Regions from separate parts of the Paenibacillus hamazuiensis genome, predicted to be linked through region 4. Evidence: riboswitches for the same ligand, from Rfam matches in the RefSeq annotation. Region 4 holds a riboswitch; each other region holds the start of a gene.
The links. A riboswitch is a leader RNA that binds a small molecule or an ion and turns the genes downstream of it on or off. The one in region 4 is predicted to bind cyclic di-GMP.
Positions count from the first base shown of each region.

Region 1 (3,189 bases), 4.5 Mb from region 4:
AAACGTTAAAACGGAAGTGCATGACATCTCCGTCCTGCACGACGTATTCCTTGCCTTCCAGACGGAGCAAACCTTTTTCTTTGGCCGCGTTCATCGAACCGCTTCCGACCAGATCCTCGTAGCCGACCACTTCCGCACGGATAAAGCCGCGTTCGAAATCGGTATGGATGACGCCTGCCGCCTGAGGAGCTTTCATGCCTTTGCGGATCGTCCAAGCGCGCACTTCCTGTACTCCGGCCGTAAAATACGTGTACAATCCGAGCAGCTTGTATGCCGCGCGGATGAGCCGGTTGAGGCCGGATTCCTGAATGCCGAGCTCCTCCAGGAACATCTCCTTGTCTTCGCCTTCCAGCTCGGCGATTTCCGCCTCCACCTTGGCGCTGATCGGAACGACCTCGGCGCCTTCCTGCGCCGCGTATTCGCGCACCTTCTGCACATACGGATTACCGTCCGCATTCGCCACTTCCGCTTCGCTGACGTTCGCCGCATACAGCACCGGCTTCATCGTGATCAGATGCAGATCGCGGAGGAGCAGCTTCTCTTCGTCGTCCAACTCGACGCTGCGCGCCGGCTTGTCGTTATAGAGCGCCTCTTTGATACGGTCCAGACATTCCACTTCCTGAGCGTATTTTTTGTCGCCGCCCTTCATATTTTTCCGCGAACGCTCAATACGCTTTTCAACGGATTCGATATCCGCCAAAATCAGCTCCAGATTGATCGTCTCGATATCGCTGATCGGATCGACCTTGCCGGAGACGTGCGTGATATTCTCATCCTGGAAGCACCGCACCACATGCACGATGGCGTCCACCTCGCGGATGTGCGCGAGAAATTTGTTGCCAAGCCCCTCGCCCTTGCTTGCGCCCTTCACGAGCCCGGCAATATCTACAAACTCGAACGCCGTCGGCACGATGCGGTTCGGCGTGACGATGTCGGCCAGCTTTTGCAGCCGCTCGTCCGGCACCTCAACGACGCCTACGTTCGGATCTATCGTACAGAAAGGATAGTTGGCCGACTCCGCCCCCGCCTGCGTAATCGCATTAAACAACGTCGATTTGCCCACGTTGGGAAGTCCGACAATACCACATGAAAGCCCCATATATTTAACAACTCCTCAAGTTTCAATAACGTCAAACACAACTATTATACATTTGCTCTTCTCTTTTCACAATAAATCTATCCATTTCCTTTCCAGGTGCGTTAAAAAAGCCCCGCCACCCGAATCAACGGTATGCGGAGCTTGCAAATAAGTTACTTGAACATACGTTTGGCCTGAGCTTCCTTTTTCTTGCTGAAATGCGTCTCCACCTGCTTTTTCAGCACAAATGCCCTGAGCGAATTCGCTTTGTCCCCGCTTAATTCGACGTATTTGGCGCCATAATAAACACCGCCCTGAGACGGTTCCTTGCGGATAATTTCGGCAATGCACGGAATCGGCATTCCGAGGTCCATCTCGATTTCAATTCGCATCTGCGGGTCCAATTGCACCTCGTGCCCCACCGTAAATCCAAGACCGCTTACACTGATATTCTCAATATTCAGCATAATGTCTTCATGTAGACCGCCAGCGGACGGCTCGGGAGAAATCAGCGAGCGGATGCGGCCTTCCTGCGATACCGGAACGCGGGGATGGTCCCTTTTTTCGGCAAAACGTTTCTGATTGCTCGGCGGATTGATGAACATTAAGGCTCCATGGTCTTTGGCAACGACGGTCGAACCGAACATGTAAATTCCGCCCGGCGAATAAACGGTTAATTTGACGCTGTCCCCAAGCTCGAATACGTTATAGTTGTTCAGTTCAACTTCAAGAATATCGCCTTCGGCGTACGACAATACTCCTGTGGACACATAATCGTTTTTCTCTACCACCGTTCGGCTGTTCAGCAAAATTCCAGCCGGACTTTGATATTTTTCCGGGGCAAACTCAAATTGGGCTTTTTTTCTGAACGCAGGCATCGACCTCATTACCAAAACCACCCTTCCTTATCGATATAGGAAAAAAGCCGCCTCCGGAATCGCCGAAGACAGCTTTGCACCGCCTCATGTACAGTACGAGCATACAGCACACGTTAACCCGGCAGCCAGGCTGTCATCGCTCCTCAATTGGAACCTTAGACCCTTTGACTTTGCGTCCTTGCCTTTCGGCAAGTTTGCTATTATCGGTATCTATATAGGTAATTGTTCCTATGAATATAGACTCAGTATATCGAGAAAAAAATCCGTTTTCAATAGGTTTTCAAACAATTTACATTGTTTTCATAATGACCGGATACAGTTTCGTTGCTTGAGATTCTACCCACAATCCCCTACAATAAAATGTGAATAATCCGCCGTTTATCCACAGGGTTATCCACAACATGTTAACAACGAATGCATGTTCGTTTCGTATCCACTATGCGTCCAGAGGTGCCGTTTTGCAGATACATACACATGAAATGTACATGAGGGAAGCTATAAAGGAAGCTCGTTTGGCGGAAGAAAAACAAGAGGTGCCCATAGGCGCGGTTATCGTTTGGAACGATCAAATCATCGGGCGCGGCCATAATTTGCGGGAAACCGCCGCGGACCCACTTGCCCATGCAGAGCTGCTGGCGATTCGCGAAGCCAGCGAATACCTTAAGGCCTGGCGGCTGACGGATTGCAGGCTGTACGTTACGCTTGAGCCTTGCCCGATGTGTGCCGGCGCGATCGTGCAATCCCGAATCAGTCAAGTGATTTACGGAACTCCGGACCCGAAGGCCGGCTGCGCAGGAACGCTTATGAATTTGCTGCAGGAGGAAAGGTTCAACCATCGTACGGAAGTCATAAGCGGGATTTTGCAGGAAGAATGCAGCTCCATGCTGACGCAATTTTTTCGCCGGCTTCGCGGGAAGAACATCCCGTGATTCCGCAGACGGCATGTAAATGGTGCCAACGCCCATAAAAGATCTTTACAATCTCTTTATGATGTGATATTATTAATTTCGCTGCGCGCCCGTAGCTCAGCAGGATAGAGCGACAGTTTCCTAAACTGCAGGTCGTACGTTCGAATCGTATCGGGCGCGCCATGCAGCTCGCTATATGCTTTTCAAATCTTCGAGACGTGGCTCAGCTTGGTAGAGCGCTTGGTTCGGGACCAAGAGGTCGCAGGTTCAAATCCTGTCGTCTCGATACTTTTCAAGACAAGCAATCGCGGTCATATGACCGCGA
Region 1 is NZ_JALRMO010000001.1:6,897,396-6,900,584, reverse strand. It holds gene ychF (redox-regulated ATPase YchF) at 1-1,099, opposite strand, end outside; gene MYS68_RS30230 (PilZ domain-containing protein) at 1,252-1,965, opposite strand; cyclic di-GMP riboswitch class I at 2,074-2,165, opposite strand; gene tadA (tRNA adenosine(34) deaminase TadA) at 2,358-2,885, shown strand; tRNA gene MYS68_RS30220 (tRNA-Arg) at 2,971-3,047, shown strand; tRNA gene MYS68_RS30215 (tRNA-Pro) at 3,077-3,150, shown strand.
Region 1: another riboswitch for cyclic di-GMP. It lies ahead of MYS68_RS30230 (PilZ domain-containing protein); the one in region 4 lies ahead of MYS68_RS10775 (thiamine pyrophosphate-dependent dehydrogenase E1 component subunit alpha).

Region 2 (3,189 bases), 410 kb from region 4:
TAAGGAACGCCGAATTTGTCGAATAGGTCCTTGTTATAGATGAGCGTCTCCGCCGTGGTGAAAATCGGCAGCGCATACATGCCCCCGCTGCTGAAGTTTTTCATATACTCCACCATCGTCGGTTCCAGCCGGTTCAAATCGAAGTTGTATTTTTTGATCAGATCGGTGTGGTCCATTTGAAGCTTGTAGTTCGGAAATTGCGGCAAAAAGGCGATGGACAGCAGCATAATATCGATATCATTGCCCGATGTTATCACACCGTCGATCCCGACGTTTTTATCGTAAGGAATAAACTTCGGCGTAACGTTAGGAAACTTCGCTTTTATCGCATCGCCCATCAACTTGTTGAATTCGTCTTCGGTTGTCGCATTATTCGGACGGTAAAAGGTGATTGTGACAGGCTCGTTGCTTGAAGCCAAATCCTTCACATCCCCCGACTTCACCCCCTGATCCCCTTGAGAAACGCCGCCTCCACCCCCGCAGCCGGCCAAAGAAACCGCAGCAGCGACGGACAGCGACCAAGAAACCGTCTTCCGCCATGACATGACATTTCCCTCCCCTTCTTCGTAAAAGCGCTTTCAACATATTGTACCAAGGGAGGGCGGCGGTTTCGTTAGCGGATATTAAGAAATTGTTGTCTATTCTTCATTTCCTCGCCTATCATCCGAATAAAAGGTCCATGATCGTTCCCAACCTTCCCGATGTATGTCCTCTCAGCACATCGGGATTATACACCTCGACAAAACCGCAATTCGTACAAGACACAAATAAAAAATGGTTATACTCAATATCAAAAATTTTGCTCAACCCTGTTCCGCTCATGGAAACTTCTTTGGTTAAACATTCATTGTGGTTGCATTTCGAGCACCGGAACTTGTTCATGATGATTTCTTCGATGCTGGCATGCATAATTGCCTGATCGACAGAATTCGTTTTTGGTTGAACATGTTCGGGCAAAACCTCGTGTTTGCACTCCGGACAAATATTATCGACGAGTTCGACTTCGCAAGAGAACCACGGGCATTGAATCATAAGCCGTCCCTCCGTTTTGGATTATCCTCGCTCGATATTTTGAATCATCATTCCGGTGGTTAAATGGCCGGATTTTGCGATTTTCGTCGCCAAATAGCGAACGTTATGCTTGGATATACTGCCCCATATCGAAATATGACGATCGGTCGACAAGCCCTGCTCCCGCAGCGATTCCAATTTTTTCGGATTGTTTGTGATCAAAGTGACCGGCTTTGAACGTAACCCCCGAAGCACGCGGATGGCTTCGTCATAAGAACGTTGATCGTCCGCAAAGCCGAGACCGTGATTCGCTTCCACTGTATCGAAGCCTTCTTCCTGCAGCAAGTATGCCAGTGATTTGGCAAAAAGCCCGATTCCGCGTCCCTCGTGGTCGGCTAAATAAAAAAGAGCGCCGCTGCCATTGTCCGCGATCATACGCAGGGCGCGCTGCAGCTGGTAACCGCAGTCGCAGCGCTTGCTCCCGAAAATGTCCCCCGTATGGCAAATGCTGTGCATCCGGACAAGCGCCTGCTGCGAATGGGAGAAATCTCCGAAAACAAGCACGGAGGATTGCTGAAATGAAGCAAGCTCCGCCTTCGGCAGCATGTCGAGCAGGTCTTCCTTTTGCACATCGGTTTTTTCCGTGTTTAACCAAGTGTACCATTGAAAGGTGATTTCCCTATCTTCGAGCTGAACGGGAAGCTGAACCGGACCGACCAAAGCGATATCCGAAGCTCCCGGCTGCGTTAAAATGGTCATCTTGTCCGCCAGCATTTCTCTGACTAGGCTTGTTTGCATCAACGTTCCGCTCCTTGTATAAGATGGCTGCTGTTTGCTTCCGCAAAATCGTGACGGACCCGTTTCACTATGTGCTGACCCATGCTCTTAAAACAAAAAAACTTTGCGATCAACGATATTTGCGACAAAAAAATCCCCGCCATCGTTGCCGACGACAGGGATGGAGATATAAAACATCACGAAGAGACCGCAGAGACGGTCCTTCCGGGATTCTCCAAACGATACGGCAACTGGCTGGCATCGGACTGCAGCACCTGCAATCCCTTAGCCCCTGTAGCTTTGCGTCGCTAATTTTCACTAGCTTTGCCTGTTCGATTTCTCCAAAACACAAACTAAATATAAACTACAATACCTGAAATTACAAGGGTCATCCCCAAAATTCATCCAATATTTACTTGGAAGCCAGAGTCACAATCCAAGAAAGCTTTCATTCAAGTAGATGTTTTTTTTCAACATGTTTCTTACTCTTGCCGCGGTTTCTTTTCCTTTGATCAGATTAAACATTCTGTGCAGCAAGACCCATCTCAGACAAGCCATTGCTTCGAATAATTCCAGTTCATCCGCTTCATATCGAGTTGCCGCCAACAGGGCCGAACGGTAAATCGAGCCGTTTCTTTCACTCACAAACACGGTGATCAAAACGATCGACCAAGCCAGATCGTACCTCGGATCGCCCATTTGTCCATTCGTCCAGTCAATTACGGTATACCTTCCTGCGGTTTCCAAAATATTGCCTAAATTAAAATCTCCATGAATCAATTTATCCTGTTTCATTTGGCTTTGCTTAACGAGTTGAAGGAGCAAGGGATGTATATCTTTATGTTCTTCCACTCGCGGATAAAAATAAGTTACAAAGTCGTATTTTCGAACGATGCTTTCGTCCAAATCTTCAAGCGGGAACTTGTGAATGCCGGTCAATATTTTCGCAATTTGAGCAAATAACGACTTGTTCACTTTCCTTACTGGTTCGCCGTCAAAACTTGTTAACAATACCTGGTTATTATTGTTATCCAGTCCCCACCCCAAAGGTTCCGATACCGATAACCCCCGGTCAAATAATGCCTGCAGCAGCTTGTACTGATTCTCGATACTGGGCTTCGATGACCGGTTCCATACTTTGAGCACATAGTCGGCTCCTTTTAGACGAATTCTTGTCACTTCAGCCTCGAGGCCGGGAGCCAAAGGGATTGCTTCAATTGAGTCGCTTGACGAGAGCAGCACATCAACAACCCGGCTTTTTTCTTTCCAACGGATGCCGCTGATCGGGTTCATGGCACAAAATCCACCTCAATCTTTCCTTCTGCTATCATTGATTAGAATGTCTAGTCTTTCTATGATTCTTTCGTCGTTTTGAAGTTTTTTCCTTAGTTTGTAATCGAT
Region 2 is NZ_JALRMO010000001.1:2,852,187-2,855,375, forward strand. It holds gene MYS68_RS12480 (extracellular solute-binding protein) at 1-545, opposite strand, end outside; gene MYS68_RS38835 (zinc ribbon domain-containing protein) at 661-1,032, opposite strand; gene MYS68_RS12490 (GTP cyclohydrolase II) at 1,054-1,809, opposite strand; cyclic di-GMP riboswitch class I at 2,032-2,127, opposite strand; gene MYS68_RS12495 (aminoglycoside phosphotransferase family protein) at 2,218-3,081, opposite strand.
Region 2: another riboswitch for cyclic di-GMP. It lies ahead of MYS68_RS12490 (GTP cyclohydrolase II); the one in region 4 lies ahead of MYS68_RS10775 (thiamine pyrophosphate-dependent dehydrogenase E1 component subunit alpha).

Region 3 (3,189 bases), 3.1 Mb from region 4:
GGGAAGGGCATGTGATCGGCAATCATTCTTATGATCATGCGCTGCTCCCCAAGCTGCCCGATGAAAAATATAAATCGCAAATCCGTAAAACCGACGCGATTATTAAAAGGTTGACAGGATACAGTCCGCGATTTTTGCGCCCCCCTTATGGAGAAATCAGCGAAAGCCAGCTGAAATGGGCGGCGGCTGAGCGTATGCTTGTCGTCAACTGGAATGTTGACTCTCAGGATTGGCGGCAATTGAATGCACAGCAAGTCACCTATAACGTCATGAAGGATGCCCGGGCCGGAGCTATCATCCTTCAGCATTCGGGCGGAGGCGACGGCCAGGATTTATCCGGAACCGTGCAGGCGCTGCCCGGCATCATCGAGCAGCTGCGGGCCAAAGGTCTGGAGCTTGTCACGCTGCCCGAGCTGCTGCATGAATCGAAACAGAAGTGATTTCGCGAAAGGAGTATACTTACAACCATGATTCAACAATATTTTGTGGACGTCACCTTGGATTGGAACGCCAGCCTGAGCCAGAAGCTGCAGCAGCTGGTCGAAGATGCCGAACAGGAGCTCGGAACTCCTTATATCGAAGTGGCCCAAGTCATTAAACATGATAATATGCAATACACGGTCATTATCAATGCCGATCAAAGCGATCAGGAAGACCAGGAGGAAAAGGAAGAGGAGAAGTAAGCCGCAGCCTCCACGAGTAAGCAAAGCAAGCAAAAAGGAGCCAATGCCGCAGATGTGCGGCCCTGAGCTCCTTTTCCATTAACGTCTTGGTCCGGCCAAATGCTGCTGGGCCATCTTAATCATTTCCCGTACCATCGTACCGCCGATCTGACCGCCGATTTTTCCCGCCTGCTCTGTGGTCAGGTTTCCGTTATTCCCCGGCTCCAGCGGTATGCCAAGCGTTCGTGCCACCTCATATTTGACCTGATCGGGCCGGTCCGGCGAAGTCTGATAACCTTTCTGTTTCATCACTTGTGCTTTGAACTGGTCAACACCATGCTCCGCGCCGGGTACGACGAGTCGTCGATTGCTCCTTCTTCGAGCCATTACGGTTAACCTCCTATAACCAGCTTATAAGCACAGATGAAGTTCATCCCTCAGCCGTGCTTATTCCATAGGTTAACCTCAACCGAACGATCTATGTACTAGGCCATGACGTAAATATGAAATCCGCCGATATCCGGCAAATTGAGAGGAATCGAAAATGCTTTTTTCACTCCGGTCATCTCACCTTGAATCAGGTTAGGAGGCGTAATGTCAATCTCGATGCCTTCATTGTAGAGCATCGTGCTGGCATTTCCGCTGATCATATTGCCCAGCTCGCCTATGGCGCTTTGACTGAGCTCGTCGAACTGCGTCACTTGAAAGCCGCCCATCATTCCGGACACGATCTTCAGCGCAACCTGCTCCGGGAAGCCAAAAATTATGTCTCCCTTCATCTGTCCGATTAAACCTATTTTCAGCCAGATGTGATCGCCCCCCATGGAGACATCCAAAATCTTCAATTCGCCGACAGTCGGCTTTACGTTGATAAGCTGCTCGATAACCATCACCGACGAAGCGAGAAAAGGATTAATATAAGCCGCTTGCATCAGAAATCCCTCCGTTTTATGCAAAAAAAACCACCCGAAACGGGTGGTCGCTATTTCTGAATACACTCTCAGGAATAGAAAACACAAATTTCGGTAACTCAGCCGCCATTGGATTCTCCTTTAGGCCTGAAGCTTTGCGTCCCTATTTTTCAATAGGTTTGCCGTTTCGGATTTGACTTGCCTGTGAGTCGTGAGTTGTACTACTATTTTACCATATCAGTCGAAATTAGGCACTAACAAATTGGACAAAATTTCATGGAATCGATAAAAATAAGTCTTAAGGAGTTGTCCTTACATTGAAGCTGCCCGTTTCTCAAGCCCACCGTCCGTGGCCCGTCCCTGAATCGTCCTGGATCATGAAGCAAATTTGGCACGACCTTCTGTTTGCACACTGGCCGGTCCGCCCTCAGGAAATCCGTGAAATGATTCCTTCCGGAATGACGCTCGATACGTTCGACGGCTTCGCCTGGATCGGCGTCGTGCCTTTCAGGATGAGCGGTATACGGCTGCGAGGCCTGCCTCCTATCCCGTTTACCGATCGTTTTCCCGAAATCAACGTAAGAACCTACGTTACCGTAAACGGTAAACCGGGTGTTTATTTTTTCAGCCTCGACGCGGCCAACCGGCTGGCAGTGCAGACTGCCAAAACGTTTTTTCATCTTCCGTATTTCTATGCAGAAATGGAATGCACAAATGAGGACGGAATCATCCGTTACCGAAGCCGCAGAAAAAATACAACCGAAACTCCGGTTGCATTCGAAGGACGATATAAACCTGTTTCTCCCGTTTTTTATGCCTCGCAGGGATCATGGGAATATTGGCTTACCGAGCGATACTGTCTGTATACGACAAATCGTAAGAGGGAAGTTGTGCGGGGGGATATACTTCACCTGCCGTGGCCGCTGCAGCAGGCAGAAGCCGATATCGGACTGAATACCATGATGACAGCTCAATCGATCAAGCCGTCGGGTCAAAAACCTCATCTTCATTTTTCAAAACGACTGGAAGTATGGATTTGGCCTTTGTCTCCGGGCTGATCAAATGCACCCAATCGTGGGACCTTCTTCCTACATACCTGCTGTCTTTTCTTTTAGCGATCAAGCCTTCCGGTTCGCGGTTAAACATAGCGCTATAAACCAGATCTCTTTCGTTCTCGATATAAGATATTTTTTGAAAAAATTCATTTTCCGTTAAAATCGACTCCAAAATCGATTTTCTTTTCATAAGCGGCAGCTTTCGTAAATCCCTGTCTTTATAGGAAAGAACATCGAAAACGGTAAAGATCACAGGACAGTTGCGGACTGCCGCCTCTATCTGCTTTCTTTTGCTAAAGCGCATTCTTTCCGCAACTGGAGCACCGTCATAAAAGCCGCTTTCCGGGTCTATACGGCACACGACCCCATCCAGGATGACATTCCCTTCAACGGGGACGCAGTGAAGTTCCGGGAACAATCGAGTGACTTCATATTTTTTATGCGATAACAATCTGGTCTCTATCTCCGTTCGGGTTAATATCACGCGGAGTCCTTCCACTTTCGGCTCGAATATATAATCTCTTGCGTCAAACGGATTTTCGGCACTTTCGAGCATCATCG
Region 3 is NZ_JALRMO010000001.1:5,500,836-5,504,024, forward strand. It holds gene MYS68_RS23860 (polysaccharide deacetylase family protein) at 1-440, shown strand, start outside; gene MYS68_RS23865 (hypothetical protein) at 468-683, shown strand; gene MYS68_RS23870 (alpha/beta-type small acid-soluble spore protein) at 762-1,049, opposite strand; gene MYS68_RS23875 (chemotaxis protein CheX) at 1,148-1,594, opposite strand; cyclic di-GMP riboswitch class I at 1,684-1,767, opposite strand; gene MYS68_RS23880 (YqjF family protein) at 1,951-2,631, shown strand; gene MYS68_RS23885 (ATP-dependent DNA ligase) at 2,552-3,189, opposite strand, start outside.
Region 3: another riboswitch for cyclic di-GMP. It lies ahead of MYS68_RS23875 (chemotaxis protein CheX); the one in region 4 lies ahead of MYS68_RS10775 (thiamine pyrophosphate-dependent dehydrogenase E1 component subunit alpha).

Region 4 (3,189 bases):
GTTGCTACAGCCGTCATGTCGCTTGCTTTTGTTGGGCACAGCTTCGCCGCTTCGTCTACGGATTTCACCGACTTAACCAATGTTGCAGCAAAAGATAAAATCATCTCTCTTCAACAAAGCGGTATTATCTCAGGAGTTGCACCAGGTCTGTTCGCGCCAAATGCGCCCCTTACTGAAGCTCAAAGCGTTCAACTCTTTGTATCCACACTCGGATTGAACCTTGATGCGGTAAGATTCGAGAAAGAACTGAAAGCAACAGACTATTTCACAAATGCGGACGATAAGGCCTGGTATGCAGCCTCATTCATAACGGCCGCCGTCCACAATCTCGACTTGCCGAAATCCCTCGATCCCAACCAATCGAAAAATAAAGAAGAATTCACACATCAACTCATTCGGGCAATAGAGAGAATAGGTCATTTACCGATGATTAAGCCGGTCTTAGTCGACATGAAAGACAAAGACCAAGTGAGCGAAGAGTATTCGGGCTCCATCCAGAGAGCCCTTTCCTATGGCATTGTCAAGTTGAATGCAGACGGTACATTCAATCCGAAACAAATTATGACCCGCGAACAAGCAGCTGAAGAAATCTTCAATGCCATTCAGTATTTGAAAGCTCATTCCAACAATTCCGCGTCGGAGATCATGACTGCCTCCCAAGGAGTGAAACTCATTGCGGAGCTGCTGGGCAAAGATGGCACCGACATCCAAATAAAAATCGATCCTGATGCGAAAATGACCCGCGAGTCGTTTATTAACCTGCTCATGCAAACGCTCAAAACAAGCGGGAAACTGCCGATGATTAACATTCAACCGATTGACATCAAGGATAATGACCAAATCGACGTCGAATATTCGGGATCCGTTCAATTGGCCATCGTGTTAGGCTTCATTAATCTTTCCGACGAAGGAACAATAAATCCGAAAGGCGAATTAACACGAACTGTCGCCACCGAAATTATCGGGAAAGCTTCCGAATATCTTAAGGCTCATCAGAAGCCATCCGTTGCCGTTTCTTACGGGGAAGGGGCGCAATTGATTTCGAAAGCTCTCGATCTTGCTGGCTCAGATATTGCAATTAAAGTTGATCCAAATGCGATAATGACTCGCGAATCGTTCGTAAGCTTGCTCGTTCAAACGCTCAAGTCGAGTGGAAAGCTGCCTATGATTAAGCCGGTAGTAATCGACATCAAAGATTTGGATAAAGTGGATAGTTCGAATAAGAGTTACGTTCAATTAGCGGCTTCTTTGGGAATCGTTAAATTATCTGATGAAAACCTGTTTAAACCAAAGGATGAATTGTCCCAAACGGATGCAGCTGAAATCGTCAACAATGTAAAAGCAGTGGTAGAAAGATTCCCAAGTAGTAAGTAAAACGTAATTCTTCGAATAAATTACATGTCGAATTCTAATCATGACATCTGTCCACGAATATGTTGGGCAGATGTTTTTATTTTTAGGGTTGAAAGACAGCATAACTGTTTACAACTTTATATTTTAAGTGACTTTATGGGGAGGCTCATACACACTCAGCACCAACTTTTCAGTCATGCTCTGAGAAATAAAGTTGTCGTAATCTGGCGAATTAAATAAATTATCCATTAATTATTTCAGGTCTTAGTGCCTATCGATTTTCACGAAAGAAAAGAGTAGATTTTAGATGTAGTGCTAAAATGTAGAAATCGACAATTAAATAAACCGTACGACAATGGCAAACCAGTTGAAAAACGGGGACGCAAAGCTACAGGGGCTAAGGTGGAACAAATATTCCATGATGCCAGCCAGTTGCCGAATACGACGGAAACCTCCGTCTTATTCATATTTATTCCGATAAGATAGGAGGTTATTTGGCATTCCCAAAAAGCGTTTCCTTCGGTAGACCGAAGCATTGGGGTTTATTAATGGGGAGGAGGACTCAGTCATGATGAGAAATGATGTAAGCCTGGAGATTGCGAGTCGACATCGTTCACTGGGTTTATCAGATCAGCAGGTTCTTTACATGTACCGTGATATGATGTTAGCGCGAAAAGTCGACGAGCAGATGTGGCTTCTTCATCGGGCGGGAAAAATCCAATTTCCAGTATCGTGCCAGGGCCATGAAGCGGCACAGGTTGGAGCTGCGTATGCGCTGGATAGCAGGAAAGATTATTTGTGTCCTTATTATCGGGATATGGGGATGGCCATTGTTTTCGGAATGACAGCCAGGGAATTATTGTTGGAAGCGTTCGCAAGGGCCGGTGATCCGAATAGTGGCGGCAGGCAAATGCCCGGAAGTTACGGCAGCAGAAAATATCATAAGCTTACAACCTCCAATGTCGTCGCCCCGTACGCTGCTCGTATGGCATTAACAGGGCGTTTGCAGGGTGAAAATTTCGTTGCATTAACCGCTTTAGGAGAGGGGGCTTGCAATCAAGGTGAATTTCACGAGGTAGTCAACTTTGCAGGTATGCACAAGCTGCCGGTCATTTTCTTCTGCGAGAATAACAAAAATGCCATTTCACATCCTTATTCGAAGCAAGTGACAAGTGAAAGTATCGCCGATAGGGTGACAGGGTATGGATTTCCCGTATTCCGTGTGAACGGAAATGATCCCCTGGAAGTATACAAGGTTACGAAAAATGCGGTCGACAGAGCCAGATGCGGCGAAGGACCAACGCTAATCGAGGCAGTCCATCACCGTTTGGCTCCTCATACAAGCGAAGACGACGATCGGACTTATCATTCTTGTGAAGAAGTGGAAGAGATCAAGAAGCAAGATTCACTTATCATCTTTAAGTATTATCTGAAGGAAATCGGATTACTGGATGAACGAACTGAGAACAAAATGCTTGACCAAATCGTGAAAGAAGTCGATGAGGCCTTGGATTATGCCGAACATGCCCCAAATCCTATCCCAGAAAGCACCCTGGACCATGTTTATGCAGAATAGGAGGACGGAATATGTCCGTCATTGAAGGAAGGAGTTGAACGAATTGTCTAAATTTTGTTCTGCTGACAATGTAGAATTCCTGTGGAGAGGGGTGAATTTATGTCTATCATTCAATCGAAATCGGTACCTGCTGTAGCGCCGACCGCTTTCCCGATTCTGATCGCCATCAGTATCGTGCATTTATTGAATGACACGATGCAGTCGACCGTTTCGGCGCTTTTTCCGATTTTGAAAGAGTCGCTGCATTTGACGTATAAGCA
Region 4 is NZ_JALRMO010000001.1:2,441,252-2,444,440, forward strand. It holds gene MYS68_RS10770 (S-layer homology domain-containing protein) at 1-1,374, shown strand, start outside; cyclic di-GMP riboswitch class I at 1,701-1,793, shown strand; gene MYS68_RS10775 (thiamine pyrophosphate-dependent dehydrogenase E1 component subunit alpha) at 1,925-2,929, shown strand; gene MYS68_RS10780 (MFS transporter) at 3,029-3,189, shown strand, end outside.